3 regions of the Streptomyces sp. NPDC008163 genome follow, and region 2 is predicted to be linked to each of the others. Evidence: riboswitches for the same ligand, from Rfam matches in the RefSeq annotation. Region 2 holds a riboswitch; each other region holds the start of a gene.
What was found. A riboswitch is a leader RNA that binds a small molecule or an ion and turns the genes downstream of it on or off. The one in region 2 is predicted to bind thiamine pyrophosphate.
Positions count from the first base shown of each region.

Region 1: another riboswitch for thiamine pyrophosphate. It lies ahead of thiO (glycine oxidase ThiO); the one in region 2 lies ahead of thiC (phosphomethylpyrimidine synthase ThiC).
Region 3: another riboswitch for thiamine pyrophosphate. It lies ahead of ACFZAT_RS07960 (cytosine permease); the one in region 2 lies ahead of thiC (phosphomethylpyrimidine synthase ThiC).

Region 1 covers NZ_JBIBHG010000002.1:252,176-262,243, reverse strand. The annotation lists gene thiE (thiamine phosphate synthase) at 1-439, opposite strand, end outside; gene ACFZAT_RS06290 (Rv2175c family DNA-binding protein) at 538-903, opposite strand; gene ACFZAT_RS06285 (FAD-dependent oxidoreductase) at 969-2,201, opposite strand; TPP riboswitch at 2,299-2,411, shown strand; gene thiO (glycine oxidase ThiO) at 2,409-3,584, shown strand; gene thiS (sulfur carrier protein ThiS) at 3,581-3,799, shown strand; gene ACFZAT_RS06270 (thiazole synthase) at 3,802-4,596, shown strand; gene pknB (Stk1 family PASTA domain-containing Ser/Thr kinase) at 4,685-6,625, shown strand; gene ACFZAT_RS06260 (deoxyribonuclease IV) at 6,634-7,491, shown strand; gene ACFZAT_RS06255 (molybdopterin-dependent oxidoreductase) at 7,511-8,143, opposite strand; gene bfr (bacterioferritin) at 8,297-8,776, shown strand; gene ACFZAT_RS06245 ((2Fe-2S)-binding protein) at 8,783-9,025, opposite strand; gene ACFZAT_RS06240 (class II 3-deoxy-7-phosphoheptulonate synthase) at 9,193-10,068, opposite strand, start outside.
Region 2 covers NZ_JBIBHG010000012.1:69,410-79,477, reverse strand. The annotation lists gene hisC (histidinol-phosphate transaminase) at 1-661, opposite strand, end outside; gene ACFZAT_RS25370 (LacI family DNA-binding transcriptional regulator) at 1,033-2,145, shown strand; gene ACFZAT_RS25365 (metallophosphoesterase) at 2,321-3,379, shown strand; gene ACFZAT_RS25360 (hypothetical protein) at 3,563-4,375, shown strand; gene thiC (phosphomethylpyrimidine synthase ThiC) at 4,420-6,213, opposite strand; TPP riboswitch at 6,206-6,339, opposite strand; gene ACFZAT_RS25350 (YibE/F family protein) at 6,410-7,732, shown strand; gene ACFZAT_RS25345 (SsgA family sporulation/cell division regulator) at 7,812-8,249, opposite strand; gene ACFZAT_RS25340 (IclR family transcriptional regulator) at 8,351-9,121, opposite strand; gene ACFZAT_RS25335 (DUF5326 family protein) at 9,362-9,577, opposite strand; gene ACFZAT_RS25330 (cupin domain-containing protein) at 9,707-10,024, opposite strand.
Region 3 covers NZ_JBIBHG010000003.1:7,155-17,222, forward strand. The annotation lists gene ACFZAT_RS07940 (SPFH domain-containing protein) at 1-782, shown strand, start outside; gene ACFZAT_RS07945 (hypothetical protein) at 779-1,678, shown strand; gene ACFZAT_RS07950 (NUDIX domain-containing protein) at 1,746-2,252, shown strand; gene ACFZAT_RS07955 (FBP domain-containing protein) at 2,303-2,797, shown strand; TPP riboswitch at 2,841-2,934, shown strand; gene ACFZAT_RS07960 (cytosine permease) at 2,925-4,307, shown strand; gene ACFZAT_RS07965 (helix-turn-helix domain-containing protein) at 4,507-5,433, opposite strand; gene ACFZAT_RS07970 (LPFR motif small protein) at 5,894-6,022, opposite strand; tRNA gene ACFZAT_RS07975 (tRNA-Pro) at 6,190-6,263, opposite strand; gene ACFZAT_RS07980 (AAA family ATPase) at 6,314-8,947, opposite strand; gene ACFZAT_RS07985 (DUF309 domain-containing protein) at 9,058-9,588, shown strand; gene ACFZAT_RS07990 (hypothetical protein) at 9,632-10,003, shown strand; gene ACFZAT_RS07995 (FAD-dependent oxidoreductase) at 10,016-10,068, opposite strand, start outside.

The DNA.
Region 1 (10,068 bases), on a different contig from region 2:
GGCGGCCGGGCTTGGTGGGGGTGGGCCAGCAGGGGCCGGTGCAGAAGTAGTCCACGCCGGGCTCGGCGACGGCGGCGTCGACCTCGGCCTCGGCGTGCGTGGAGCGGCCGATGACCGGCTCGGCGCCGATGATCGCGCGGGCCGCCGGGACCGGCAGGTCGCCCTGGCCCAGGTGCAGCACGTCGGAGCCGATGGCGTGGGCCACGTCCGCCCGGTCGTTGACGGCGAGGAGCTTGCCGTGCCGCTTGCAGGCGTCCGCGAAGACGGCCAAGTGGTCCAGCTCCTCACCGGCCTCCATGCCCTTGTCGCGGAGCTGGACGATGTCCACCCCGCCGGCGAGGACCGCGTCGAGGAAGTCGGGCAGGTCTCCCTGGCGCCTGCGGGCGTCCGTGCACAGGTAGAGCCGGGCGTCGGACAGCTGGGCGCGAGGCGTGGACATGGTGCGGTTCCCCCCGGGGACGGTGATGGCGGATCGGTGGTGCGGCGCGGGGAAGCGGGCCGCCCGCTCGTGCGGTGCGGCCCGCTTCCCCGGGCGGTTCAGACGGCGAGCGCCTGGGCGCGGCGCTTCACCTCCGTGCCGCGATTCTCACTCAGTGCCTGCGCGGGGGTGCCGGGCAGGGTCGGGTCGGGGGTGAAGAGCCATTCGAGCATCTCCTCGTCGGAGAAGCCGTCGTCCTTCAGGAGCGTCAGGGTCCCGGAGAGGCCCTTGACCACCTTGTTGCCGTCGATGAAGGCGGCGGGCACCTGAAGTGCCCGGTTCTCCCCACGGCGTACGGCGATGAGCTGGCCCTCCTTGACCAGCTGCCGCACACGCGTCACCTCGACATCGAGCATTTCCGCGATGTCGGGCAGGTGGAGCCAGGCAGGGACGAGAGCATCGATCTTTGCGTCAATCTCGGTCACGGGACAAGCCTGCCATCCCGGACTGACAGCCGAAACCCGGACTCGGCCCTTCAGGTCCCGGGCCGTTACGGCAGGACCGCCGACTTCAGCGGTACGGAGGGGTCCCCGCCCCGGTCCGCGTCGAGCCGGGCCCCCGCCTCGATGAGCCGGCGCCCCTGCGCCAGGTCGCGCGGGCGGCCGACCGCGACCACCGCGACCAGGGCGCCTTCGCGCAGCCAGCACACGGACCAGGCGGGTTCGGCCGGGTCGCCGCGCCACAGCAGGGTGTCCGCGTCCGCGTGGTGCCCGGCGTACTGCACGAAGCGGCCGAACTGCTCGGACCAGAAGTAGGGCACCGGGTCGTACGGCGGGATGTCGGCGCCCTCCGTCGCGATGTGGGCGGCGGCGGTCCTGGGCCCCTGGAGGGCGTTGTCCCAGTGGTGGACGACCAGGCGGGTGCCGTAGCGGGCCGAGGGGAAGGAGGCGCAGTCGCCGACCGCGTACACGTCGGGCAGCGAGGTGCGCAGCGCCGCGTCGGCGGTCACCGAGCCCTCGGGCCCGAGCGCGATCCCGGAGCCGGCGAGCCAGCCGGTGGCGGGGCGGGCGCCGATGCCGACGACGACCGCGCCGGCCGGGAGGGTGCGTCCGTCGGTGAGGACCACCGTGCCGGGCTCGACGCGGGCGACCCGGGCGCCGGTGAGGAGCCGGGCGCCGCTCTCCTCGTACCAGGCGGCCATCGGGGCGGCGACCTCGGCGGGCAGGGCGCCGGCCAGGGGGCGGTCGGCGGCTTCGACGACGGTGACCTCGCAGCCGGCGGCACGGGCGGCGGTGGCGAACTCGGCGCCGATCCAGCCGGCGCCGACGACCACGACGGGGTGCCCGGCCTCCAGGACGGGCCGCAGCCGGGCCGCGTCGTCGAGGGTGCGCAGCAGATGCACGCCGGGGATGCCTTCGGAGCCGGGCAGGGCGACGGGTTCGGCGCCGGTGGCGAGGACCAGGACGTCGTAACGGACCGGGCCCCCGGAGGTGTCGAGTTCATGGGCGCCGGCGCGGACCCCGGTGACCTCGCAGCCCAGCCGCAGGGTGATGTCCAGCCCCTCGAAGTCGATGTCGAAGGCGGACTCCTCGGCCTTGCCCAGCAGCACCGCCTTGGACAGCGGTGGCCGGTCGTAGGGCTGGTGGGGTTCGGCGCCGATCAGGGTGACGGGGCCGGTGAAGCCCTGTTCCCGCAGGGCGACGGCGGTCTGCACGCCCGCCATGCCCGCGCCCGCGACGACGACCCGGCGTTCGGTCCGCTCTGCCCGCTGCTGCTCGCTCACCTGATCCACCTTACGTACCTGACGGGACGTCAAGAAAGGGCGCCCCCTCCCCCGGCCCTCCCTACCCGGTCCGCCGGGCGGGGTTTAGGGTGGCCACCGTAAGACACGCGGGAGCCCGGACGGACCGGGCTGAGAGGGAGGCTGGACGGCCTCCGACCGTACGAACCTGATCCGGGTCATGCCGGCGAAGGGAGGGGCTGGACGCCCATGCGCACCCATCCCACCGAAGGGTCCGACGTCCTCGTCATCGGGGGCGGCATCATCGGCCTGGTGACCGCCTGGCGGGTCGCCCGGCGCGGCCTGGCCGTCGCGCTCGCCGACCCGGGGCCGGGCGGCGGAGCGGCCCGGGTCGCGGCCGGCATGCTGGCCGCCGTCACCGAGCTGCACTACGGCGAGGAGACGCTGCTCGGGCTCAACCTCGCCTCCGCCCGGCGCTATCCGTCGTTCACGGCGGAGCTGGAGGAGGCGAGCGGGCAGGACATCGGCTTCCGCGCCTGCGGCACCCTGGCCGTCGCGCTCGACGCCGACGACCGCGCCCATCTGCGCGAGCTCCACGAGCTGCAACGCCGCTCGGGCCTGGAGTCGGAGTGGCTGACCGGGCGCGAGTGCCGCCGCCTGGAACCGATGCTCGCCCCGGGCGTGCGCGGCGGCCTGCGGGTGGACGGCGACCACCAGGTCGATCCGCGCCGCCTCGCCGCCGCGCTGCTCACCGCCTGCGAACGGGCCGGAGTGGTCTTCCACCGCCGCCGGGCCGACCGCCTCTCGGTGGTCGCGGACCGGGCCGCGGGAGCCGTGCTCGACGACGGTACGGAGCTGGCCGCCGGCCAGGTCGTGCTCGCCGCGGGCAGCCTCAGCGGCCGGCTCGCCGGGGTCCCCGCCCATGTCCTGCCGCCGGTCCGCCCGGTCAAGGGCCAGGTGCTGCGCCTCACCGTGCCCCCGGCGTACGCCCCCTTCCTCTCGCGCACCGTGCGCGCGGTGGTCCGGGGCAGCCACGTCTATCTCGTGCCGCGCGAGAACGGCGAGCTGGTCGTCGGCGCCACCACCGAGGAGATGGGCTGGGACACCACCGTCACGGCGGGCGGGGTCTACGAGCTGCTGCGCGACGCCCACGAGCTGGTGCCCGGGATCACCGAGCTGCCGCTCACCGAGACCCGCGCCGGTCTGCGCCCCGCCTCCCCCGACAACGCCCCGCTGCTCGGCCGCACCGCGCTGCCCGGCCTCCACCTCGCCACCGGCCACGGCCGCAACGGCGTGCTGCTCACCCCCGTCACCGGGGACGCCATGGCGTCGCTGCTGGCCGACGGCGAGCTGCCCGAGGCGGCCCGCCCCTTCTCCCCCGGCCGGTTCGCCCCGGCCCCCGCATCCCAGGAGCAGCCCGCATGACCGACCCGACCCCGCTCACCGTGTCCGTGAACGGAGCCCCGGCCGCCGTCGCGCCGGGCACCACCCTGGACGCCCTCGTCGCGACGCTGACCGACGCGACGGCGGGGGTGGCCGCCGCGCTCAACGAGACCGTGGTGCCGCGCGGCCAGTGGTCCGCCGCAGCGCTCGTCGACGGCGACCGGGTCGAGGTCCTGACCGCGGTCCAGGGAGGCTGACGATGTCCGACGACCTGTTCACCCTCGGCGGCACCGACTTCGCCTCACGGCTGATCATGGGCACCGGCGGGGCGCCCAGCCTGGACGTGCTGGAGCGGTCGCTGATCGCGTCCGGCACCGAGCTGACCACCGTCGCGATGCGCCGCCTCGACCCGACCGTGCAGGGCTCGGTGCTCTCCGTGCTGCGGAAGCTGTCCATCCGGGTGCTGCCGAACACCGCCGGCTGCTACACCGCCGGGGAGGCCGTGCTCACCGCCCGGCTGGCCCGTGAGGCGCTGGGCACGGACTGGGTGAAGCTGGAGGTGGTGGCCGACGAGCGGACGCTGCTGCCCGACCCGGTCGAGCTGCTGGACGCCGCCGAGATCCTGGTGGACGACGGCTTCACCGTGCTGCCGTACACCAACGACGACCCGGTCCTGGCCCGGAAGCTGGAGGACGTGGGGTGCGCGGCGGTCATGCCGCTCGGCTCCCCCATCGGCTCGGGCCTGGGCATCCGCAACCCGCACAACTTCCAGCTGATCGCCGAGCATGCCGGCGTCCCGGTGATCCTGGACGCCGGCGCCGGGACCGCCTCGGACGCGGCGCTCGCGATGGAGCTCGGCTGCTCGGCCGTGATGCTCGCCTCGGCGGTGACCCGGGCCCAGGAGCCCGAGCTGATGGCCGCCGCGATGCGGCACGCGGTGGAGGGCGGGCGGTTCGCGTACCGGGCCGGGCGCATCCCGCGCCGCCACTTCGCGGAGGCGTCCTCGCCGACGGCCGGGCGGGCGGTGCTCGATCCGGAGCGGCCGGCTTTCTGACACGCGCCTGTCACGGCTCGGCTGCAGTACTGCCCCGGGTTCGCTCCGCCGCGGCGGGCCTGTCCGCGGCGGCTCGTAGACTCGCATGGTGGATACGACCCTCCAGGACCCCCTCGTCGGGCAGCTGCTCGACGGCCGATACCGCGTCGATGCCCGCATCGCCGTGGGCGGCATGGCCACGGTCTACCGGGCCATGGACATGCGGCTCGACCGGGTGCTCGCCCTCAAGGTGATGCACCTGGCGCTGGCGACCGACGCCTCGTTCGTCGAGCGCTTCATCCGCGAGGCCAAGTCGGTGGCGCACCTCGCCCACCCCAATGTGGTCGGGGTCTTCGACCAGGGCGCCCAGGGTCAGTACGTCTACCTCGCCATGGAGTACGTCGCCGGGTGCACCCTGCGCGACGTGCTGAGCGAGCGCGGCGCGCTCGCGCCGCGGGCCGCGCTGGACATCCTGGAATCGGTCCTCGCCGCCCTCGGTGCGGCGCACCGGGCGGGCTTCGTGCACCGCGACATGAAGCCGGAGAACGTGCTGATCGGGGACGACGGCCGGGTCAAGGTCGCCGACTTCGGTCTGGTCCGGGCCGTGGGCTCGGTGACGAACACCACCGGGACGATCCTCGGCACCGTCTCGTACCTCGCCCCGGAGCAGATCGAGCACGGCACGGCGAACACCCGCGCCGATGTGTACGCCTGCGGGGTCGTGCTGTACGAGATGCTGACCGGCGACAAGCCGCGGGACGGGGAGTCCCCCGCCCAGGTCATCTACCAGCATCTGCACGAGGACGTGCCGCCCCCGTCCGCCGCCGTCCCCGGGCTGGCGCCCGAGCTGGACGCGCTGGTGGCGGGCGCGACCGCCCGGGACCCGGAGGCCCGCCCGTTCGACGCGGTGGCGCTCCTCGCCATGGCCCGCCGGGCGCGCGCCGCCCTCACGGACGCGCAGCTCGACGCCGTACCGCCGCAGGCCCGGCCGGAGGCCGCCCCGGGCGGTGGGGCGGAGGGGTCCGACGCGCGGACGACCGTGATCCCCCGGGTGCTGCCGAAGGACCTGGGCACCGCCCACCACACCAGCCGGCTGGAGATGCCCCCGCCCGCGCCGCCGCGGCATCCGCTGCCGCCGCGCCGGAGGGGGCCGCTCGGCGGTCCCCGGCGCGGGCTGCTGGCGGCGGTCCTGGCGGTGCTCGTCGTCCTGGGCGTCGGCGGCGGTGTCTGGTACATCAACTCCGGGCAGTTCACGAAGGTCCCCTCACTGCTCGGCCAGACCGAGAAGACGGCCGGGAAGCGGCTCTCCGACGCGGGCCTGGAGCTGAAGGGGGTGCGGCGGGCCTTCAGCGACACCGTCGACCGGGGCAAGGTGATCAGCAGCGCCCCCGAGTCCGGCGCGCGGATCAGGGGCAACGGCTCGGTCTCGCTCGTCGTCTCCCGCGGCCCCGAGATCATCAAGGTGCCCGATGTCGCGGGCGACCGGCTCGCCGCCGCCAAGCAGCGGCTGACGAAGGCGGGCCTGCTCCCCGGCCTCGTCACCAAGGAGTTCAACGACGACGTGGCGGCCGGTGAGGTGGTGCGCACGGACCCCGAGGCGGGCACCGAGCGCCACCCGGACTCGGCGGTCGCGATCGTCGTCTCCAAGGGCAGCCCCGTCGACGTCCCCGATGTCACCGGGCTCTCCGTCGACGACGCCACCGACACGCTGGCCGACGAGGGCCTGAAGGTGAAGGTGAAGCCCGGCCGGGTGCACTCGCCCGAGGACGAGGGCGACGTCGCCGCGCAGTCACCGGAGGAGGGCGACGAGGCGGCCGAGGGCGACACCGTGACGGTGACGGTCTCCGCGGGGCCGCGCATGATCGACGTGCCGGACGTGGTCGGCAAGGACGTGGGCGACGCCGAGGACGAGCTGAAGGCCGCGGGTTTCGAGGTCAAGGTCGACCGCGGGTTCCTCTCCTTCAGCGACAAGGTCTCCAGCCAGTCCGTGGACGGCGGCGACCGGGCCCCCGAGGGCAGCACCATCACCATCAAGACCAAGGGACTGTAGAGATCCGTATGCGCAACCCAGTCGGCGGCCACGTGCCGGTGGCCGGCGGCCTCGCCAAGGTCGGCCTCCCCTACGCCCGCGAGATGGGCGCCGAGGCCGTCCAGGTCTTCGTGGCCAACCCGCGCGGCTGGGCCACCCCGGCCGGGAATCCGGCGCAGGACGAGCTGTTCCGCGAGCAGTGCGCCGCCGAATCGGTACCGGCGTACGTGCACGCCCCGTATCTGATCAACTTCGGCTCGCACACCCCGGCGACGGTGGAGCGGTCCGTGGAGTCGCTGCGCCACTCGCTGCGCCGGGCCCGGGAGATCGGGGCGCTGGGCCTCGTGGTGCACACGGGGTCGGCGACCGGCGGACGGCCCCGCGAGGAGGCGCTGGCCCAGGTGCGGACGCACATGCGGCCGCTGCTGGACGAGCTGACGCACGACGACGACCCGTTCCTGCTGCTGGAGTCCACCGCCGGGCAGGGGTCCTCGCTCTGCTCACGGACCTGGGACTTCGGCCCGTACTTCGAGGCACTGGACGCCCATCCGAAGCTCGGGGTCTGCCTGGACACCTGCCACATCTTCGCGGCGGGGCACGACCTGGCCGGGCCCGGCGGGATGAAGGAGACGCTGGACCTGCTGGTGGGGACGGTCGGTGAGGGCCGGCTGAAGCTCATCCACGCCAATGACTCCAAGGACGTCTCCGGCGCCCACAAGGACCGGCACGAGAACATCGGCTCGGGCCACATCGGCGAGGAGCCGTTCCGCGAGCTGTTCGCGCACCCGGCCACCGAGGGCGTGCCGCTGGTCATCGAGACCCCTGGCGGCAAGGAGGGTCACGCGGCGGACGTGGCCCGGCTCCAGGCGCTGCGCGACGGCGGCTGATCCGGGTCCGGGTGCCGGTTCAGAGTTCCGGGCCGTCCCCTGGCTCCTCCTGGTAGGAGTAGCGCTGTTCCTTCCAGGGGTCGCCGATGTTGTGATAGCCGCGCTCCTCCCAGAAGCCGCGGCGGTCGGCGGTCATGTATTCGATGCCCCGGACCCACTTGGGCCCTTTCCAGGCGTACAGATGGGGAACGACGAGCCGGAGCGGGAAGCCGTGTTCGGCGGTGAGCAGTTCGCCGCCCTTGTGGGTGGCGAACAGGGTCCGGTCGGAGAGGAAGTCGTCCAGCCTGAGGTTGGAGCTGAAGCCGTATTCGGCCCAGACCATCACATGCGTGACCTGGGGGGCGGGCGGCGCGAGGGCGATCACGTCGCGGGCGAGCACACCGCCCCACTCGGCACCCAGCATGCTGAATTTGGTGACGCAGTGGAGATCGGCGACGACCGAGGAGAACGGCAGTGCCGAGAATTCCTCGTGGTTCCAGCAGCGCTTCTCACCGTCGGCGGTCGCGCCGAAGACACGGAATTCCCAGCGTTCCGGTTTGAACTTGGGGACGGGCCCGTAGTGGGTCACCGGCCACCCGCGCTGCAGCCTTTGGCCCGGCGGAAGCTCGGACTCCTCTGACGCGCGGTGTTCCCGGCTTTCCGGCTGACCCATGACTCCATGGTGACAGACAGGCGGGGGTGGTCGTGACCAGGGCGGAGCCCATTCGGGCAACTCATACTAAGCATGCACTTACTGGACGGTCACCGGGTCCGGTGCGAGGATGCCGCCAACGTGCCCGGTTCACCGTTGGAAGGAGCCTCTGCGATGCAGGGCGACCCCGAGGTCATCGAGTTCCTGAATGAACAGCTGACCGCCGAATTGACTGCGATCAACCAGTACTTCCTGCACGCGAAGATGCAGGACAACTTCGGCTGGACCAAGCTGGCGAAATACACGCGTGCCGAGTCCTTCGACGAGATGAAGCACGCCGAGATCCTGACCGACCGCATTCTCTTCCTCGACGGTCTGCCGAACTACCAGCGGCTGTTCCACGTACGGGTCGGCCAGACGGTCACCGAGATGTTCCAGGCCGACCGGCAGGTCGAGGTCGAGGCGATCGACCGCCTCAAGCGCGGGATCGAGCTGATGCGCAACAAGGGCGACATCACGTCGGCGAACATCTTCGAGTCGATCCTCGCGGACGAGGAGCACCACATCGACTATCTCGACACCCAGCTGGATCTGGTCGAGAAGCTCGGGGAGCCGCTGTACATCGCCCAGCTCATCGAGCAGCCGGAGAGCTGACCGCGCTCAGGCGGCTTCAGGAAGTCCTTCCACCGGGGCGGCCGCGGTGGCGGGCGTCTGCTTCCGCTCCAGGAGGTCGCGGCGCGGGCAGGCACCCCGGCCGAGCATCGCCTGGATGGTACGGACGCAGCCGCCGCAGTCCGTGCCGGCCTTGGAGGCGGAGGCGATCTGGCGGGGCGTGCAGGCCCCGGCCGCCGCATGATCCTTGACCTGCTGCTCCGTAACGCCGAAGCACGAGCAGACGTACATGCGGTTCACCTCCCGGGCGGGGACAGGTCGTGACGCCGCCCCGATGATCGGTGAGGCTAACCTAACCTTACCCGCCGCGGGTGGGTGGCAAAAGCCCGGAACGCCCTGTGGGGCACGGATCACATCGATCCGTGCCCCACAGTCGTACGGTGCGCCTGCCGCGGCCCCTACTGGTCGCGGTACATCTCGGCGACGAGGAAGGCCAGGTCGAGCGACTGGCTGCGGTTGAGCCGGGGGTCGCAGGCCGTCTCGTAACGCTGGTGGAGGTCGTCCACGAAGATCTCGTGGCCGCCGCCGACGCACTCGGTGACGTCGTCGCCGGTCAGCTCGACGTGGATGCCGCCGGGGTGCGTGCCGAGGCCCTTGTGCACCTCGAAGAAGCCCTTGACCTCGTCCAGGACGTCGTCGAAGCGGCGCGTCTTGTGGCCGGAGGCCGCCTCGAAGGTGTTGCCGTGCATCGGGTCGGTCACCCAGGCGACGGTGGCGCCGGAGGCGGTGACCTTCTCGACCAGCTCGGGCAGCTTGTCCCGGACCTTGTCGGCGCCCATGCGGACGATGAACGTCAGCCGGCCGGGCTCGCGCTCGGGGTCGAGGCGCTCGATGTAGCCCAGGGCCTCGTCGACGGTGGTCGTCGGGCCCAGCTTGATCCCGATCGGGTTGCGGACCTTGGAGGCGAACTCGATGTGCGCCCCGTCCATCTGGCGGGTGCGCTCACCGATCCACACCATGTGGCCCGAGGTGTCGTACAGGTGGCCGGTGCGGGAGTCGGTGCGGGTCAGCGCGGTCTCGTAGTCGAGGAGCAGGGCCTCGTGCGAGGCGTAGAACTCGACGGCCTTGAACTCGGCCGGGTCGGTCCCGCACGCCTTCATGAAGTTCAGCGCGTTGTCGATCTCGCGGGCCAGGGCCTCGTAGCGCTGGCCGGACGGGGACGACTTCACGAAGTCCTGGTTCCACGCGTGCACCTGGCGCAGGTCGGCGTAACCGCCGGTGGTGAAGGCGCGCACCAGGTTCAGCGTGGAGGCGGACGCGTGGTACATCCGCTT
Region 2 (10,068 bases):
ACGTCCGCAGCACCGCCACGTTGGGACGGTCCCGGTAGATCTCAAGGCCGTCGGGGACCTCGGTGTCCCGGATGAACTCCTTGTACGCCTCGTCCAGCACCACGAGCACATCGCTCGGCACCCGGTCGAGGAATCGTTCCAGCTCGGCCCTGCGCACGACGGTGCCGGTCGGGTTGTTCGGGTTGCAGACGAAGATCAGCCGCGTCCGGTCGGTGATCGCGTCCGCCATCGCGTCCAGGTCGTGCACATCGCCGTCGGTCAGCGGCACCTTGACCGAGGTCGCGCCGCTGACCTGCGTGATGATCGGGTACGCCTCGAAGGAACGCCAGGCGTAGATCACCTCGTCGCCCGGGCCGGACGTGGCCTGAAGCAGTTGCTGGGCCACGCCGACCGAGCCGGTTCCGGTGGCCAGGTGCGAGACGGGCACACCGAAACGGTCGGACAACTCGTTCATCAGACCGGTACAGGCCATGTCCGGGTAGCGGTTGAAGTGCTCAGCGGCCGCGAGGGCGCTCTCCATCACGCCCGGCAGCGGCGGATACGGATTCTCGTTGGAGGACAGCTTGAAAGCGGCGGGTCCGTCCGCCGATGCCGGTTTGCCCGGAACATAGGCGGGAACGCCGTCCAGCTCGGCGCGCAGCTTGGGGCTCGTCTGGCTCACCGCAGGTCCTCCTCGACCATCCGTACACATCAATACTGCTCACCTTATGAGGATTGGGCGCCGCTGCGAACGGGTGGACAGCGGATTCGTCCGGTGAACCCCGGAATGAGGGGGAGCGCGACCGGTGGTGGCGCGCGCCGGTGGCTCACTCCGTGGCGCGCGTCCCTCGAAAAGGTGAGTTGAGACCTCCTCGAGACCTTGCCCCCTCGCCAGGTCCATCCGGTCGGATGCATGACACATGACGGTAGGCACTGCCAACAGCCTTGTTTCGCAAGGTGGTTGCCGCTCTTTGGCCTTGCAGAAACGTGCCTGTCAACGCGTGAATATGCGACCGGACCAATTCCCCGCCCGACCCCTACTATCGGCTCGCCATGACAGCAGCAGGGAAGCACCAGGTGAGCCGGACGGAGACCCCCCGGCGCGGCGGCAGGCAGGGACGTGCCGGAATCCGGGATGTGGCCGCCGCCGCCGGCGTCTCCATCACGACCGTCTCCGACGCGCTCAACGGCAAGGGCAGGCTCCCGGACGCCACCCGCCGCCATGTCCGCGAGGTCGCAGAGCGCCTGGGCTATCGCCCTTCCGCAGCGGCTCGCACGCTCCGTACCGGCAAGTCCGGCCTCATCGGCCTGACCGTGACGACGTACGGGGATGAACCTTTCACCTTCACCGAGTTCGCGTACTTCGCGGAAATGGCGAGGGCGGCCACTTCGGCGGCCCTCGCCCGCGGCTACGCCCTGGTCATCCTGCCGGCCACGTCGCGCCACGACGTCTGGTCCAACGTGGCGCTCGACGGCACCGTCGTCATCGATCCGTCCGATCAGGACCCGGTCGTCTCCGAGCTGGTGCGCCAAGGGCTGCCCGTCGTCTCCGACGGCCGTCCCGCCGGGTCGCTGCCCGTCACCGCCTGGGTGGACAACGACCACCGGGCGGCCGTGCTCGACCTCCTGGACCATCTGGCCGCCGCCGGGGCCCGCCGTATCGGACTGCTCACCGGCACCACCACCGACACGTACACCCGCCTCTCCACCACCGCCTACCTGCACTGGTGCGAGCGCGTGGGGCAGGATCCGGTCTACGAGTCCTATCCCGCCCACGACCCGTGCGCGGGGGCGGTGGCCGCCGACCGGCTGCTGGCCCGCCCGGACCGCCCCGACGCCGTCTACGGGCTCTTCGACCCCAACGGCACGGACCTGCTGGCGGCCGCCCGCCGCTACGGCCTGCGCGTCCCCGAGGACCTGCTCCTCGTCTGCTGCAGCGAATCCACGGTGTACGCGACGACCGAGCCGCCCATCACGACGCTCTCGCTGAAGCCGCGGAGGATCGGCACGGCAGTCGTCCAGCTGCTCATCGACGCCATCGAGGGCGTCGATCAGGACGGTCCGGTGGAACGGGTGGTGCCGACGGAGCTCATCGTCCGGACGTCCTCACAACGCCGCCCGCCCCGCACCACGGTCAGCGCGCCGCGTTCCCCGGCAGGGGACTGATCATCCCAATTAGGACCAATCGACCGACGAACCTGGCATGCGGAAGGATTCACCACCCCTGGTGCGTCCCAGAGCACGATCTGCATTCCTATGATGGGCGCACGACACCGCGGACCAACCCGACCAGCAGGGCCCGTCAGGTGTACGGCGGCGCGACGGTGGTGTGGAGGGGTCGATGACACAGGGGGCCGGTCAGGAACCCGTGGTGCGGACGGCGACGTTGCGCGACTTCCGCGTACCGCCCTATGCGCAGTCCCCCGCGCCGCCCGCGTCGCCACACCCGGGGAACGCCTTCCCCGAGGGCGAGACGCCGGAGGGGTACACCCCGACGGCGCGCGATCTTCCCGTCATCAGTGTCGACAAACCCACCCAGGTGCAGCCCGTGCCCGAACCGCGCCCCGCCGCCGACCCGGGCCTCGGCCCCCTCTACGTGGTCGGTGACGTCCACGGCTACCTGGACGAGCTGATCGCGGCCCTCGTGGAGCAGGGTCTGATCGACTCCGAAGGCCGCTGGGCGGCGGGCAACGCGCGCCTCTGGTTCCTCGGCGACTTCACCGACCGGGGCCCCGACGGCATCGGCGTCATCGACCTCGTCATGCGGCTCTCCGCCGAGGCCGCGGCCGCCGGCGGATACTGCAAGGCCTTGATGGGCAACCACGAGCTGCTGCTCATCGGGGCCAAGCGGTTCGGCGACACCCCGGTGAACTCCGGCGCGGGAACGGCCACCTTCCAGGCGGCCTGGCTGCTCAACGGCGGGCAGAAGACGGACATGGAGCGCCTTCAGGACGTCCACCTCCAATGGATGTCCCGGCTCGACGCCGTCGTCGAGGAGGACGGGCACCTCCTGATGCACTCGGACACGACGGCGTACCTCGACTACGGCTCCACCATCGAGGACGTCAACGACACGGTGCACGCCATCCTCACGCGCAACGACGCCGACGAGTGCTGGGACCTGTTCCGCAAGCTCACCAAGCGGTTCGCCTTCCGCGACGACTCGGGCCCCCAGGCCGTCCAGGAGCTGATGGCGGCCTACGGCGGCCGGCGGGTCGTCCATGGCCACAGCCCCATCCCGTACCTGACCGGCGAGGTCGGCTCCGAGGACGGCGAGGACGGTGCCGGGCCGCAGGTCGACGGGCCGCATGTGTACGCCGACGGGCTGGCCATCGCCATGGACGGCGGGGTGACCATGGCCGGAAAGCTACTGGTCGTCCAACTCCCCCTGCATGACTGACCCCTCTGCGGGGAAGAAGCGTCCCGAGCTGACCACGCCGAGTACAGGGGCTATTTCCGGAAACCCTCTGTCACCCCGCGCCGTGCGCGCTCTACCATCGGCCTATCAGTAGCAGGCTCTCCTCCGTTTCCGCCCGAACTGCCCGGACCCAGCGGGCATACAGGCCCGACGGAGCATCGGGGGATGCAGATGAACAGCGCTCCGCACCTGCTGACCGAGGACCGGCCCGAGTACGAACGGCTCCTCGACGACGCACTGCGTCACGCACACGAACGACCGGAACTGGCCGCCGTAGGGGAACGCCTCAACGCCGTCCAGCTGCGCACCATGGCGCTGGCGGCCGTCGCCCTGATCACCGCCACGGCCGCCGCCGAGTACGAGCAGTACGTGAAGGCCCGTGACGAAGCACGCGCCACCGCCCGGGACACGGCATCCGGCACAGCACCGGACGGCCTCGGCCAGTCGGGCGCCGGCATAGGGGCGGTCGTCACCGTTCTGGCGCCGATGCTGGCGGGCACGGCGGCGGCCATATTCCTGCTGGTCGGCTACCTCCTGAAGATGCTGGAGCCACCACCGGCGTTCGCCGGTCCCATGGTGGACGCCGGCTGGTTCTTCGCCGCCGTCACGGCCGCCGCCATCTTCGTCGCCGCCATCGGCCTGCTCATCGCCGCCCTGCGCAACGGCTCGACGTCCCTGTCGGCCCGCGAGGCCCGCGAGCAGCTGCCCGACGACGTGGCCCGCGCCAAGGACGCCTGGCGGCAGGCGCTGCTGGAGCGGGGCATCGTGCCCTTCCTGCGCGACGCCCTCGCCGAGCCCGCCGCCGGTCCCGCGATCCCCGCCCCGCACCGCCCGACGGGCCGCCTCCCCAAGATCGGCTACAGCAGGCCCGACTTCGCCGGCCCGGACGAGGGCCCGGCGGCGGCGCCCCGCCCCACGTACAGCAGCCCGGACTTCACCAGCCCCGACTTCGGCGGGCCCGAGCACGAACTGGACTGACCGCCACGGCTCCGGCGGAAGGCGCCGGAGCCGTGTGCGGCCGGTCAGTCGGCCAACGGCAGATAGACCCGGTTCCCGCCCGCCGCGAATTCACGCGACTTGCCGAGCATGCCCTCGGCGATCTCCTCGGCCGTCGCCTCGGTGCCGGCCGCACCGCCGAACTGCTCGGTGATGCTGTGGCTGATCTTCATCGAACAGAATTTCGGACCGCACATCGAGCAGAAGTGCGCCGTCTTGGCGGGTTCGGCGGGCAGGGTCTCGTCGTGGAACTCCCGTGCCGTGTCCGGGTCGAGCGCCAGGTTGAACTGGTCCTCCCAGCGGAACTCGAACCGGGCGTCCGACAGCGCGTCGTCCCACTCCTGCGCCCCCGGGTGGCCCTTGGCCAGGTCGGCGGCGTGGGCAGCGATCTTGTACGTGATGACCCCGGTCTTCACATCGTCCCGGTTCGGCAGCCCCAGGTGCTCCTTCGGCGTCACGTAACAGAGCATCGCCGTCCCCCACCAGGCGATCATCGCGGCGCCGATGCCCGAGGTGATGTGGTCGTACGCCGGCGCGATGTCGGTGGTCAGCGGGCCGAGCGTGTAGAACGGCGCCTCCTCGCAGATCTCCTGCTGAAGGTCGATGTTCTCCTTGATCTTGTGCATCGGGACGTGTCCCGGCCCTTCGATCATGGTCTGCACGCCGAACCGCTTGGCGACCGTGTTCAGTTCGCCGAGCGTGCGCAGCTCGGCGAACTGCGCCTCGTCGTTGGCGTCCGCGATCGACCCGGGCCGCAATCCGTCGCCCAGGGAGTAGGTCACGTCGTACGCGGCGAGGATCTCGCAGAGCTCCTCGAAGTGCTCGTACAGGAAAGACTCCTTGTGGTGTGCCAGGCACCATGCCGCCATGATCGAGCCGCCCCGGGAGACGATGCCGGTCTTGCGCCGGGCGGTGAGGGGCACATACGGCAGGCGCACGCCGGCGTGCACCGTCATGTAGTCCACGCCCTGCTCGGCCTGCTCGACGACGGTGTCCTTGTAGATCTCCCAGGTCAGTTCCTCCGCCCGCCCGTCGACCTTCTCAAGGGCCTGGTAGAGGGGGACGGTTCCGATCGGTACGGGTGAATTGCGAAGAACCCACTCACGGGTGGTGTGGATGTTGCGGCCGGTGGAAAGGTCCATGACCGTGTCCGCACCCCACCGGGTCGCCCACGTCATCTTGTCCACCTCCTCCTCGATGGAGGACGTCACCGCGGAGTTGCCGATGTTGGCATTGACCTTCACCAGGAACCGCTTTCCGATGATCATCGGCTCGGTCTCGGGGTGGTTGACGTTGGCGGGCAGCACCGCGCGGCCGGCCGCGATCTCCTCGCGCACCACCTCCGCCGGCACGTTCTCGCGGACCGCGACGTACTCCATCTCCGGGGTGATCTCGCCCCCGCGGGCGTACGCGAGCTGGGTGACGGGCCGTCCGTCCCGGCTCCGCCGCGGGCGGCGCGGACGGCCGGGGAACACCGCGTCCAGATTGCGCAGCCCACCTCGAGGCGAGGTGTGCTTGAGCCCGTCGTCCTCGGGACGGGCGGGGCGGCCCGCGTACTCCTCGGTGTCGCTGCGGGCGATGATCCAGTTCTCCCGGAGCGGTGCGAGGCCGCGCCGGACGTCGGTCCCGACGGCCGGGTCGGTGTACGGCCCGGACGTGTCGTACAGCGTCACGTCCTCGCCGTTGGTCAGGTGCACCTGGCGGACCGGCACCCGGATGTCGGGGCGCGGCCCCTGGACGTATCCCTTGTGCCAGCCGATGGACTTCCCGGCCTCGTCGCCCTGATTGGAGGCAGGCGTGCGTGTGTCCGATGTGGTCATGAGACCTACTCCCTACGCCGGCATTACCCGGTAACAGGTTCGGCGGTCGGCGCAGCGTCTCCCGTACGGTCGTACGGCGGTCAGCGCCCTCTCAGCCCGGTGCTCCGAGCTCCCGCGTGTGCAAAGGTGCCACCACGCTAGCCCCCTGACGGGTGAGCTGAACAGAGGGCCCCTTCCTTCTTGCGATGATCGGCCGGTGACGTCCCCTCATCGCGACCCGGAACCGCAGGGCCATCAGCACACGCACAGCCATGGCCCGGCCGCACCCGTCTCCGCCCATCTGCGCAAGGTGATCGCCGCCGTGCTGGTCCCCTTCGCAGCCGCCGTGCTCGTCGGCCTCGTGGTGCTCTGGCCGGGCGGTGCGCCGGCGCACGAACGGACCGGTGTCGGTTTCGACCGGCAGACCCAGCAGGGAAAGGTGGTGAGCGTCGTAGAGGTCGACTGCAAGGACGTGAACGCCGCCCAGCTTCCCGTAAGCGCCGAGACCCGACCCCCCGAGGACCGGCCGACGTCCGGCAGCCTCTGCGACAAGGCCACCGTCGAGGTCACCACCGGCCCCGACTCGGGGCGCCGGTTCGTCGAGGTCGTCCAGCCGGACGCACCGAGGCAACTGCGGGAGGGCCAGGGGGTGGTGGTGGCGTACGCCCCCGACGCGCCCCATGACCTCCAGTACTCCGTGACGGACGTGAACCGGAAGTTCCCCCTGTATCTGCTGGCCGGAATCTTCGCCCTCGCCGTGGTGCTCGTGGGCAGGATGCGCGGGGTCATGGCCCTGGTGGCGCTCGCCCTGTCGTTCGCCGTACTGACCCTGTTCATCCTTCCGGCCATACTGCAGGGCTCGAATCCGTTGCTGGTGGCGGTCGTCGGGGCCGGAGCGATCATGCTGATCGCGCTCTACATCTGCCACGGACCGACCGCCCGCACCTCCGTCGCCGTCATCGGCACCCTGATCTCACTGCTCCTGATCGGGCTGCTCGGCTCACTCTTCATCGGCTGGGCAAGCCTGAGCGGGAACACCGACGACAGCACCGGCCTCATCCACGGCCTGTATCCGCACATCGACATGAGCGGACTGCTGCTGGCCGGCGTCATCATCGGCTCCCTGGGCGTGCTCGACGACGTCACGGTCACCCAGACATCGGCGGTCTGGGAACTGCGCCGGGCGAACCCCACTATGAGTGCGAAGCAGCTCTACCGGGCAGGGATCAGAATCGGCCGCGATCACATCGCCTCCGTGGTCAACACCCTGGTGCTGGCCTATGCGGGCGCCGCGCTGCCCCTCCTGCTGCTGTTCACGGTCGCGCAGAGCAGTGTGGGGACGGTCGCCAACAGCGAGCTGGTGGCGGAGGAGATCGTGCGTACCCTCGTCGGCTCGATCGGACTGGTCGCCTCCGTACCGGTGACGACAGCGCTCGCCGCGCTGGTCGTCTCCGCGGACCGCACGGGGGTCGGCGCGGAAGCCGGGGCATCGGCACCCATGCGGAGCGGCAGGGGACGGCGACGGCGGGCGAAGCCGTGACCGGAACACACAGCGTGATTCACCCGATCGGCAGGTGTCGTGTTCGAGTGGCAAGTCGGCTCCCGGGCCGTGGACCACGTCAGCCCGCGTTCTGCTCTTCGGCCAGAATGCGCCCCAGCGCCTCCTCCAGATTGCCGTCGAAGTCACCCAGCGTGCACTCCTGCCCGAGCGGAACCAGCTTGTCCGTACGGTCGAGGAAGGCGACAAGGGGTGCCGTGCCCGCCCGGAAGAGCGCACGGTCGGCACCCACCTGCAGCCGGATGTGGACATCACACAGCCCCTCGGGCTCGGTCGGCGCGATGTGGACATCGCCGTCACCACTGGGGCTGTTGAGGCCGTCGAGCAACAGCTCGCGGCCGAAAGCCCAGGTGACGGGGGCGTCGCCGGGCAGATGGAAGGTCATCCGGATCGCGTACGGATCGCACACTTCGTACCGGAGCTCCACCGGGATACGGAATGAGAGCTCCTCGGAGACGAGGAAGCTCATCATGACCTCAGCTTGAACCGACTCGCGCATCGTTCAACCCCGCAGTAGATGAATCTGGCCAGGAATGATCCCCCATGGCCCTATTGACGCCATCGTGGTGCACGCGATAGCAGATCACAAGGAGTGATTTTTCAGATACTGATAGAGAACACGAACGAACGCAAGAGGCTCGACACTTCACCGCGTAGCCGTTCGACTGCGGGCAGCAACCGATCCTCCTCGTGGAGGGGTACCGAAATGGCCATCGCGGCGGCGGTGAATCCAGCCGTGATCGGGATGGCCGCGCACACGGTCCCGAGCGCGTACTCCTGGCGCTCGATGACCGGTTCCGTACGCTCCAGCGACCGCAGCCGGGTGAGGAACGCCGCTCGGTCGCGCACCGAGTACCGGGTCAGCGGACGCACCGGGTGCCGGTCCAGGTGGTCCTCGCGGGCCTTCTCGTCCAGTCGGCTCAGCAGACACTGGCCGATCGCGTGCGCGTGGCCGGTCTCACGGAACGCCGCCCACTCGTCGACCGCCGGCCGCTCGGGGGTGTCCGCCACGGCGAGAAGCTCGATCTCACCCTCTCGATAGATGGCGCAGTACACCGGGGCTCCGACGATGTCCCGCCAGCGGCCCAGCGAACGGGCCATGACGCTGCGGCGGCTCTGAGCGGCGCGGTCACCCATCAGCCGTTCGGCGGCGGCACCGAAGCGGAAGACGCCGTTCTCACGGCGCAGATATCCCTCGTGGGTCAGGGTCCGCAGCAGGTGGTAGGCCGTGGGAAGGGGAAGCCCCGCCTCCCTCGCGAGCTGTTTGGCCGGGGCCCCGTCGCGATGGGTGCCCACAGCCTCCAGCAGCCTCAGCGCCCGCTGGACCGACCCGATGAGTGTCGGAACAGCAGTACTCGATGCCGTGGTCAACGGTCACCCCCAGGCGTGGTGACGGGCGGTCAGCCCGCCCGTGGGGGCCGCCCCCACAGGTCTGCCGGGGACCTGGGGGTCCGGAGTCCGGATCCCGTACAAACCACTGGTCGGGGTGGTGACTTACGGTGTTTTCCCAGGTGGTGGCAGAGGACTGTCACTGTATCGGCCGCCCTGGGACCGGGTGCCGATTCGTCTTTCCCTTAGCTCAGCTGGGCTAATCCCCCGTCGGGCGTGCGGTCACCAGCCGTTTCCGGAGGACGACGACATGAACTTCCGTACGAGGAAGACGAGCCCGCCGACCAGGATCACGAAGATCAGGATCTTGAAGAGCAGACCGACCACGAACGCGACCAGGCTGGCGATCAGACCACCGAACACGACGATCGCGATCACGGGCACCGCGATCCACTTCACCCACCAGGGCATCCCAGCGAATATCTCCCGCACGGCCATCGTCCTTACCTCGTCTCTGTGAGTTCCTGCTTCGATGCTAGAGGCGAGAGACGGCCGCCGGAGCCCGGGAAGCCCTTGTCCTCCCCTGATCGATCCCTTAGGGAACCCTGGGACGCACCGGCTGCGGACTCATCCCTCGGGCGGCGAGAACACCACCATCACGCGCAGGTCCTCGGTGATGTGGTGGAACTTGTGGGCCGTGCCCGCGGGTACATACACGACACTTCCTCTTCCCACCTGTGTCGTTTCCATGCCGACGGTGATCGACGCGCGACCACTGACCACGAAGTAGACCTCGTCCTGACTGTGCGGCTTCTGCGGGTCGAGATCGCCTGCGTCCAGGGCGTACAAGCCGACCGACATGTTCCGCTCGCGAAGAAACTGCAGGTAAGCACCGTCATTGGCGGCCCGTTCCGCCTCCAGTTCGTCCAGCCTGAATGCCTTCATGGACCGTCCGCCCCTTGCTCTGCCCAGCCGGTGTCCGCCACCGA
Region 3 (10,068 bases), on a different contig from region 2:
CCGTCACCTACCGGATCAGTGACCCGGCGGAGGCGGCCGCCCGCCTCGACTTCTCCGTCGACCCGGACACCGGTGCCTGGCGCGGCGCCCCCCTCGAACAGATCGCCACCCTCCTCACCGAGACCGCCCAGCAGCACACCCTGGACGTGCTGGCCCGCACCCCGCTGGCCGGCGCCCTGGTCGACGGGGTCGCCGCCGTCCGCGAGCGGGTGGCGGCCGGTCTCGCCGCCGAGCCGAGGCTCCCCGCCACCGGCATCGACGTGGTGGCCGTCCGCGTCGTCGCCATCCGCCCCGAGGCCGAGGTGGAGCGCGCCCTGCGCACCCCCGCCCGCGAGCAGATCCAGCAGGAGGCCGACCGGGCCACCTACGAGCGGCGCGCCGTGGCCGTCGAGCGCGAGCGGACCATCGCGGAGAACGAGCTGGCCAGCCAGATCGAGCTGGCCCGCCGCGAGGAACAACTGGTCGAGCAGCGCGGCACCAACGCCCGCCGGGAGGCCGAGGAGAGCGCCGCCGCCGACGGGGTGCGCGCCGAGGCGGAGGCCGCCCGCACCGTGCGGCTCGCGGGGGCCGAGGCCGAGGCGGCGCGCCAGGTGGGCGCGGCGCGGGCGGAGGCCCAGGCGGCCTGGCTGCGGGCGCACGGCGAGGTGGAGGCGGCGACGCTGCACGCACTGGCGGCCACCCGGCTCGCCGAGAACCTGCCGCAGATCGACAGTCTCACCCTGTCGCCCGACGTGCTCACGGGTCTGCTCAGCAAGCTGGCCCGGCCGGAGGCGGGGGCGTGAGCCTGGCCCCGCGGGCGGTCCTGGTCCACCGCACCACGGAGTACGAGGAACTGCTCGCCCGCCACGGCACGCACGGCCAGGCCGCGTTCGTCCTGGGCGCGCGGGGCCGGTCCATCGAGGAGGTGGCCCGCCGGCACGAGCGGACCCGGCAGGCCCTGGCGGACGTGGCGGCGGCCGTTCCGCTCACCTGGCGGCACTGCCGGGTGGAGCGGGCCGACCTGGACCGGTTCCTGTTCGCGCCCGAGGACGTGGTGGTGGTCGTCGGGCAGGACGGCCTGGTCGCCAACGCCGCGAAGTACCTCTCCGGCCAGCCGGTCATCGGCATCGACACCGATCCGGGACGCAACCCCGGCGTCCTGGTCCGCCACCGCCCGGCCGACGCGGCGGCGCTGATGCGGGCGGCCGTGGCGCCGGGCGGGCGGGCCGACGCGCTGACGATGGTGGAGGCGGTGGCCGACGACACGCAGCGGCTGCTCGCCCTCAACGAGGTCTACCTCGGCCCGCCCGGCCACCAGACGGCCCGCTACCGGCTCGGACCCGACACGGCGGACTCCCCCGCCGAGCCGCAGGCATCCTCCGGCGTCCTGGTCGGCACCGGCACCGGGGCGACCGGCTGGCTCCGCTCGCTCTGGCAGGAGCGCCACAGCACCCTGCCGCTGCCCGGGCCCGCCGACCCCCGGCTGCTCTGGTTCGTCCGGGAGGCGTGGCCCTCGCCGTCGACCGGCACGTCGTTCGTCTCGGGCGAGCTGGGGCCCGGGCAGGGACTGCGGCTGACCGTGGAGTCGGACCGGGTGGTGGTGTTCGGCGACGGGATGGAGGCGGACGCGCTGGAGCTGACGTGGGGGCAGAGCGTACGGCTCGGGGTCTCGGAGATCTCGTTGCGGCTGACGGTGTGAGGCGGGGGCGGACGCGGCATCGCCGTAGGCTCGACGCCCACCGCCCGCCCCCCATCAGAGGAGCAGCATGGCCACCGAGAACCCCCACACCCCGTCCCGTAACAGCCGGCCGCCCGAGGCCCAGGCCGCGCTGGGGGTCGGGGTGATCGTGCAGGACGCGCGGGGCCGGATCCTGCTCGGACGGCACCACAGCGGCACCTGGGAGCTGCCCGGCGGCAAGGTCGACCCGGTGCCGGAGTCCGTCGTGGCGGCGGCCGTGCGGGAACTGCGCGAGGAGACCGGGCTGACGGTCCCGGAGGAGGAGGTCACCGTCTTCGCGATGCTGCACGACGCCCTCGGCGGGATCAACCGCGTGACGATGGCCGCGCTGGTGCGCGTGGACACCGGCACCGCGCGGGTGACCGAGCCGCATCTGATCAGCACCTGGGAGTGGACCCCGCTCGACGCGCTCCCCTCGCCGCTCTTCGACCCGTCCGCGCAGATCCTCGCGACCTGGCGCCCGGATCTCGGCATCCCGCATCCACCCGTGCACCGGCTCACCCTCGCGCCCGAAGTGCCCCAGGTGAGCCCCTAACTGAATTAATCGTTTGCCTAGGGGCCATAGGCAGAGTTAGCTTCGTGGTCATGAAGGCCCTGACCGAGCAGGACATCCGCTCATCGTTCGTGAATTGCTCCAAGGGGGAAGCCAAGCGTCTGCCGCTCCCCCGCGATTTCGAGGAGCTGCCGTGGGACGACCTCGACTTCCTCGGCTGGCGCGACCTGTCCGCGCCGGGACGCAGCTACATCGTCACCGAGCACGGGGGCGAGCCCGCCGGCATCTCGCTGCGCTTCCCCTCCCAGCAGCGCGGCTTCCTGCACCGGAGCATGTGCTCGCTCTGCCTGACCACGCACCCGGGCAGCGGGGTCTCCCTGATGACCGCCCGCAAGACCGGCCCCGCCGGGCGCGACGGCAATTCGGTCGGCCTGTACATGTGCACGGATCTGGCCTGCTCGCTGTATGTGCGCGGCAAGAAGAAGGTGGACTCCGGGGCCCGGTTCAAGGAGAGCCTGACCACGGAGGAGCAGATCGCCCGCACCGTCGGCAACCTCCACGCGTTCGTGACGAAGCTCTTCAGCTGACCCTCGCGACGACATCGGACGGACCGGCGCTATCCTGGCCGCCACACCGGACACGGGGTGCCCCGCACGGGGCTGAGATCACACCCGTCGAACCTGAACCAGTTAGCACTGGCGGAGGGATGTCTCCATGTCGTTGCCGTATGCCCAGGACGAGCGCGCCGCTTTCGGCGGGCGCATGCCCACCGCCCCGGGCGACCTGCGCATCGAGGCGCACGGGATAGCCCCGGTCCCCGAGGACCGGCGTTACGGCGGGGCGGGCCGGCTGTTCACCGTCTGGTTCGCGCCCAATCTGACCATGACCGGCGTCTTCACCGGCACCGTCGGCATCGCGCTCGGCCTGGACTTCGCGACCGCGCTCGCCGCCGTCGTGCTCGGCACTCTCGTCGGCGCCGCGCCGACCGCGTATCTCGGCACCTGGGGCAGCCGTACCGGCTCCGGCCAACTGCCGCTCGCCCAACTGGCGTTCGGACCGGGTGTGGTGCTGCCGGGCGCCCTGCAATGGCTGTCGTCCATCGCCTGGGACGCCCTGATCGGCCTCTTCGGCGGGGACGCGCTGGCGCAGCTGTGCGGCTGGCCGTTCTGGCTCGGGGTGCTGGTCATGATGGCCGCGCAGGGCGCGCTAGGGGTGCTGGGTTACGAGGTGATCCACCGGCTCCAGACCGTCATGACGTTCGCCCTGGCAGCCGCCTTCGCCGTGCTCGCCACGAAGCTCCTGCGCGGGGTGGACCCGGTGACCGCCTCGACCGTGCACGGCGCGGACCGGGCCGGGGCGTTCGTCCTGACCTGCACCATCGCCCTGAGCCTCGCGCTGTCCTGGGCACCGTACGCGAGCGACTTCAGCCGCTATCTGCCGCGCGGAACGTCCCGGACGCGCATGTTCTGGTGCACGCTCGGCGGGATCAGCGCCTCGTTCGCGGCGGTCCAGACGATCGGGCTGTGGGGTGCCTCGGTCTTCACGGACCAGACCGCACGCGGTATCGACTCCCTGCTCGGCGGGGGTGTGCTCGGGGCGTTCGGGCTGCTCGCGGTGGCGCTGGCCGCGCTGTGCAGCAACGCGATGAACGACTACAGCGGTTCGCTGGCGTTGCAGACCATGGGGGTGCGCCTGCCGCGCCCGGTGGCCGCCGCGCTCGCCGCCGCCCTGGGGTTCCCGCTGGTGCTGTGGATGCACGCGGCCGACACGACGGCCCGGTTCCAGAACGTGCTGCTTCTCGTCGGCTACTGGATCCCAGGCTTCGTGGCGATCGTGTCCGTGGACTGGCTGGTCCGCGCCCGGGCCCGGCGCGGCGCCCCCGTCGACCTCGCGGCCGAGCACGCCCGGCCGCGCCCGTGGTGGCCGGCGCTCGCCGCGTTCGCCGTTGCCTTCGCGGCGGCGGTGCCGTTCATGAGCACCGGCCTGTACGTGGGCCCGGTGGCCGAGGCGCTGCACGGGGCGGACCTGGCGTACGGGGTGGCGTTCCTCGTGGCGCTCGCGGTGTACGCCCCGCTGCGGATGCGCCGGGCCCGCTGACTCACCCTTCGGACGAGGGCGGTGTACCGGTCGTCGCGGTAGGCGCCGCTCGTGGAAAGCGTCCCGGGAGACGAAGCCGGGCGTGGGTGCGTGGGCAGCGTACAAAGATCTGCCGGAGGGCGCACCACCGCATCACCGCGCACCCGTTTCAACGGGCGCCGGGACCGGCGGCAGCGCACCGGTCCCGGCGCCCGGTCAGTCAGGGCATCCTGGCCGTTCCCGTCGGCGCGCACTGCATCTGCTTCTCGGACGGAATCTCCCCGCACACGCTCATGGAGTCGAGCGGCGCCTCCTTGGAGACGCCGAGCATCTTGGTGTACGAGTCGTGCTCGAAGCGGATGAGGGCGTCCAGCTCCATCCCCCGGGCGTCCTTGATGATCACCTTGTCGCCGACGGCCCCGCCCTCGATCCGGCCCCAGACCGCCTGGCAGGCGGCGCTGTAGCGCAGTTCGATCTGCATGCCGCGCAGATAGGTGCTCCTGGCGGTCTTCGCGTCCCACTGGCACTCCATGGCCTGGGGATCGTTGCGCCAGCAGGTGTCCGACGCGCACTTGACCTTGATGTCGCCCGCGCCGGGCACCAGGTCCGCGCCCTGCCCGCTCGCCTTCTTGCCCTCGGTACGGGTCGTGGCGTCGTCCGGGCCCCGGTCCGCTCCCGCGAGGTACGGGGAGAGCAGCCCCGTCGCCACCGAGCCCATCAGGGCACCGGCCGCGATGTATCCGATCACCGCACAGCGCCGCCGCCACGAGACACCCGGCCGCTCGCCCGGCGTCCGACCCTCGGCGGCCGCGTCACCGGCGACGGTGGGCGACCCCGCAGCCCTGCCGGGCGCGGCCGGCGCCGGCTCCGTGACCTCTGTTCCGGCCCTGGCCAGCAGGTCGAGCAACGGCTCCGGCGGAGTGCCGGCCACGGCGGCCAGCTGCTCGACCGCCACGGGGGTCGGCAACTGCTTGCCGTTGAGGAACCTCTCCCACGAGGAGCGGCTGTAGTGCGTGCGTCCGGCCAGCCCGCCGAAGCTGAGCTGCGCCCCCTCCTTGATCCTCCGCATCTCCGCGCCCAGTTGTGCGCGTGCCGTTGCCGTGACATTTGGTGCCGGGTTCTTCGGATCCGACTTCGCGTTCGACATGCAAGACCCCCCTCGTCATGTGCGCCCACGCGTCGGCTCCTCCCCCGGACCCGACGCGGCGCGAGGGACACAATAGATCGGGCCTGCGACAGCCCCGCAGCAGCTCAAGCGCGTGGCGCGGCGCGGACCCGGGCCTGCGGCTCCCCCAGGCCACCGAGTGCTTCCGGGCACCCGCGAAGGTCTGCGCGGGTTGCCAGGAAAGGGTGCACGCGATGCCAAGTCCGCTCAGTCGCGCGGCCGGTCGGGGAGGCCGTCGATCCAGCGGGTGACGTCGGGCAGGGAGCGGACGGTCAGCGCGCCGCGGACGATCGGCGGGAAGAAGTCACTCACCCCGGCGCCCCGGCCCGGGCGAAGCTCTGAACAATGATTCGTTACTTCATGACCCCCCGGACATGCCGAAGGGCGGCTCCGGATCTCTCCGGAGCTGCCCTTCGGGTGCCCTTGCGGGGTGCCGGCGCGCTCAGTGGTGGCCGTTGGCGGTGCTCGACGCGCCGCTGAAGAGCCGGGCGACGGCCCGGAAGGGAAGCGTGACCACCGTCGCGATGGCGCCGCCGATGGAACGGAACACATCTGCAATCGCCTTCAGCATGGCTACTCCTCTGTTCGGTCGCACCCCTGCTCCGGAGTGTCGTGGTGCTCTGTAGGCGACCGCGTACCCGGGCTTCCGGCGGAAAAACACCGCGGTGGAGGCCGGACAAAGGCCGAGGGCCGGCTTCGGTGATTCCGAAACCGGCCCTCGTCTGCGACTGCATCCAGTCGGGACGACAGGATTTGAACCTGCGACCCCTTGACCCCCAGTCAAGTGCGCTACCAAGCTGCGCCACGTCCCGCTGTCGCCTGCCCGGTCTCGCCGGGTGGCGGCTGCAGGGAAAACATTACCTCACTCGGTGGACCGGATCGACGCGCGTGCCTGCTGGGCGCGGGCGGCCAGTCCTTCCGCGCCGCAGGCGGTGGCCAGTTTGTGGGCGCGGGCCAGTTCGCGGGGCGAGCGGGCGGCGACTCCGTAGTCGTAGAGGGACTGCGCGAACTCGTAGCCGGAGGGGGACGCCTCCAGGTGGCGGACCGCCTCGCCGAGGAGGTGCACGGACTCCTCCGGGCGCGCGAAGAGGGCCACGCAGCGCAGGGCCTCGCCGATGGCGGTCTCCGTGCCGAACCGCTCCGCGTGGACCCGGGCCGTGTTGGCGAGCTGGGCGGCGCGGCCGGGGTCCTCATCGGCGAGGGCGCGGGCCAGGTCACCGGCCCACGGACCCCAGATGCCGTTGAACCTGCCGCGCGGCTCGAGGGAGCGCCCGGCCGCCTCCAGCTCGGTCACCGCTTCCTTCGTACGGCCTTCGGCCAGCAGCAGGCGGCCCCGGACGCACGGCGCGTCCGGCAGCACCATGGCGCTCGGGTAGGGCAGACCGAAGTCGTACTGGTCGGCGACCTTGCGGGCATCGGGGACCCGGCCCCGGGCGAGCAGGGTGTCGATGAGCAGGCAGGCCGCGTCCCAGTGGACGGGGAGCCCGCTGCCGACGCGGTCCGCGAGGCGCAGTCCCTCGCGCAGGAAGGCCTCCGCTTCGGCGAGGCGGCCCCGGCGGCGGTGGACCAGGCCGAGCAGGGTGTGTGCGAAGGCCAGGTGGGCACCGCTCCAGCCGGAGATCTCGAACGCCCGGACGGCCTCGCCGAACAGTTCCTCGGCCCGGTCGAGCCGGTCCGTGAAGGCGTAGGTGATCCCGACCATGGCGGGGAGCTCGAAGCCCCACTCGGAATCGGTCCAGCCGAGTCCGCGTGCGGGGTGGCCGTCCACGAGGGCGCGCTCGCAGAAGTCGACGATGACCTCGGCGTTCTCGCCGCGCAGCATGGCGTCGAAGGCGCGGAGGGTGAGCAGGGCGCGTTCGGCGTTGTCCCGGCCCTTGAGGTGGTCGGCGTTGGCGGCGAGCCGACGCGAGCGGCCCGGGCCGTCCTCCTCGGTGGCCTGCATGCCCTCCCAGAGGAAGTGGGCGGCCTGGAGCCGCATCAGGCCGGGTCCGGGTGCCGTGCGTTCGGCCTCGGCCGCGAGGGCCAGGGCCGCCTCCTTGAGCTGGTTGTTGTGGGAGAGCGCGGCGGCGAGCCGGAACGTGGCGTCGACCCGCAGCTCGTCCACGAGGCCGGGCATGTCCAGGGCGGCCCGCAGGTGCTGCACGGTGGTGGCCGGGGAGCTGAGCAGCGTCGCACAGCCCAGCTCGTACAGCAGGGTGGCGCGTACGTCGTGGCGCGGCGGCTCTTCGAGCGCGCGCTCCAGGCAGCGCCGGGCGGCCTCCGGGGCGCCGACGGCGAGGTGCTGTTCGGCGGCGGCCCGCAGCTGCGCGACGAGTTCCTGGTCGTCGTCCGGGTGGACTTCGAGCAGGTGACGGGAGGCCGCGGCGGGGCCGAGCCCGGCGTTGGTGATGGCCCAGGCGGCCCTGCCGTGCATCGCGGTGCGGGTGGCGGGCGGGATGGAGCGGTAGACGGCCGAGGCGATCAGCGGGTGCACGAACTCCAGCGGGTCGAAGCCGGTGACGATACGGGCCTCGCGCAGCCGGGCGGTGCAGTCCGCGGCCTCGGCGGAGCTCATCCCGGCCAGCGACGCGGCGACGTCCTGGGAGATCTCGGTGCCGAGGACGGCGGCCGCCCAGGCGAACCGGTTGGCGTTGGTGCCGAGCCGTTCGAGGCGGGCGACGAGGCCGCTGCCCCGGGCGGAGGCGCCGAGTTCGCGCAGGAGCCCGGCGGACTCCTCCAGCGGGACCAGCTCCTTGTCCTGGACCTTGGCGACGAGCTCGACCGCCTCGTACGGGTTGCCGCCGGTGACGGCCCAGACCTCGCGGCAGAACGGGTCGTCGGCGTGCTCGCCGAGGGTGGCGCGGACCAGTTCGGCGGTGGCGTCCGGGGTGAGGGCGCGCAGGGCGACACGGATCTGCGCGGGGTGGCCGTCGGCCGCGCTGCGCGCGGCCTCGCGGGCGGCCAGCTCCTCGGGGCGGTGGGCCTGGACGACCAGCACGCGCAGGTCGCCGAGGCGGGCGGTGAACGAGGCGAGCCAGGCGAGGGATTCGCCGTCCGCCCAGTGGGCGTCGTCGATGATCAGGAGCAGCGGGCGGTGGCTGAGCCGGGAGGCGAGCCGCCGCACGACGTAGTCGAGGCCGTCGCGCACACCCTGCGGATCGGGCTGCGGGCCGGAGGGCTCGGCCAGCCCCAGGGCCGGGGCGGCGCTGTCGAACCAGGGGCCGAACAGGGCCCTCATGTCGTCGGGCGGGAACTGGCCCAGGGCGGGCTGGAGCAGCTGCCGTACGACGTGGAACGGCACCGAGGTGACCGTCTCACCGCCGCGGGCCGACCAGATGGTGCACCGGTCGGCCGCCATGGCCTGGATCTCCTCCAGGAGCGCGGTCTTGCCGATGCCTGCCTCGCCGCTGTAGATCAGCAGCCCGCCGGTGGCCTGTGCCCCGCAGAGCGAGTCGATGGCTTGTGCGGCAGCGGCGAGTTCCGGTTCGCGCTCATAAAGCGGCCGGGACGGCTTCATGCCTACCCTCCCCCAAAGTGGTGACCATGGTGGTCGAGCCTAGTCGCGCGCGGGGTCCCACGGACAGTGGTTCGGACAGTTCGCCGCAGGTGCGGGGCACAATCGGGGGCGTGAACGAGACACGCAGGGACCGGGATTCCGCGGGACGGGCGCACAACGCGCGCCCCCGTGACGGGCTGGGACGCCCGCTGCCGTACGGGGCTCCGGGGGTGGAACGCCAGCCGGAGGGTGTCGAACGCACCGCCGGTGAGACCGTCCGGGAGGCGCAGCGGCTGCTGGACGCGGGCATGCCGTTCCACGCGCACGAGGTCTTCGAGGACGCCTGGAAGTCGGGCCCCGAGACGGAACGGGAGTTGTGGCGCGGGCTCGCCCAGCTGGCCGTGGGCCTGACCCATGCCGCCCGGGGCAACGCGACCGGCGGGGCGCGGCTGCTGCGGCGCGGCGCGGCGGCACTGGAGGCGTACGGGGCAGGCGAGGCGCACGGGATGGGGCTGGGGGAGCTGACCGGCTGGGCGCGGGAGCTGGCGGTGCGGGTGGAGCGTACGGGCGCGGGGCCGGTGGACGCGCGGGCGGCGGCACCCAGGCTCCGCGAGGAGCAGCCCCGAGGCACAACTCGGCCGGGTTTCGACGGTGTTGGTTGACAACGGCGAACAGGCCGGGGTGGAGCCATTACGATCCCGCCTCATGAGCACTTCTGACCAGGACCGAGCCGTGGACGCCCCGATAGCCGAGGACACCGCCGAGGACGCCGCGGACGACCTTCCGGACGACCTCGCGGAGGGCGAGGACGCCGGCGGGCGCCGGCTGACCCCGCGGCAGGCCAGACGGCTGCGCATCGTGCTCTCCTCGGTCGGCATGGTGGCGATGGCGGTGGTGCTCGGGCTGCGGCTCGCGAGCCGCGCGTCCGTCCTGGTGGTCGGGGTGTACGGGCTGGCGCTGATCCTCTGCGGGATCGTGATCGAGCTGAGCCGCAACGGGCGTACTCGGCTGGGCAGTTGGCTGCTGGCCGTCGGGCTGGCCGCCGCGATCGGCGCGGACTGGCTGCTGATTCCCTGAGCGGTGCGGGGGTCAGGCGGTCCGGATGTGCACCGTGCCGCCGTGGGGGTCGACGCGTCGCAGCC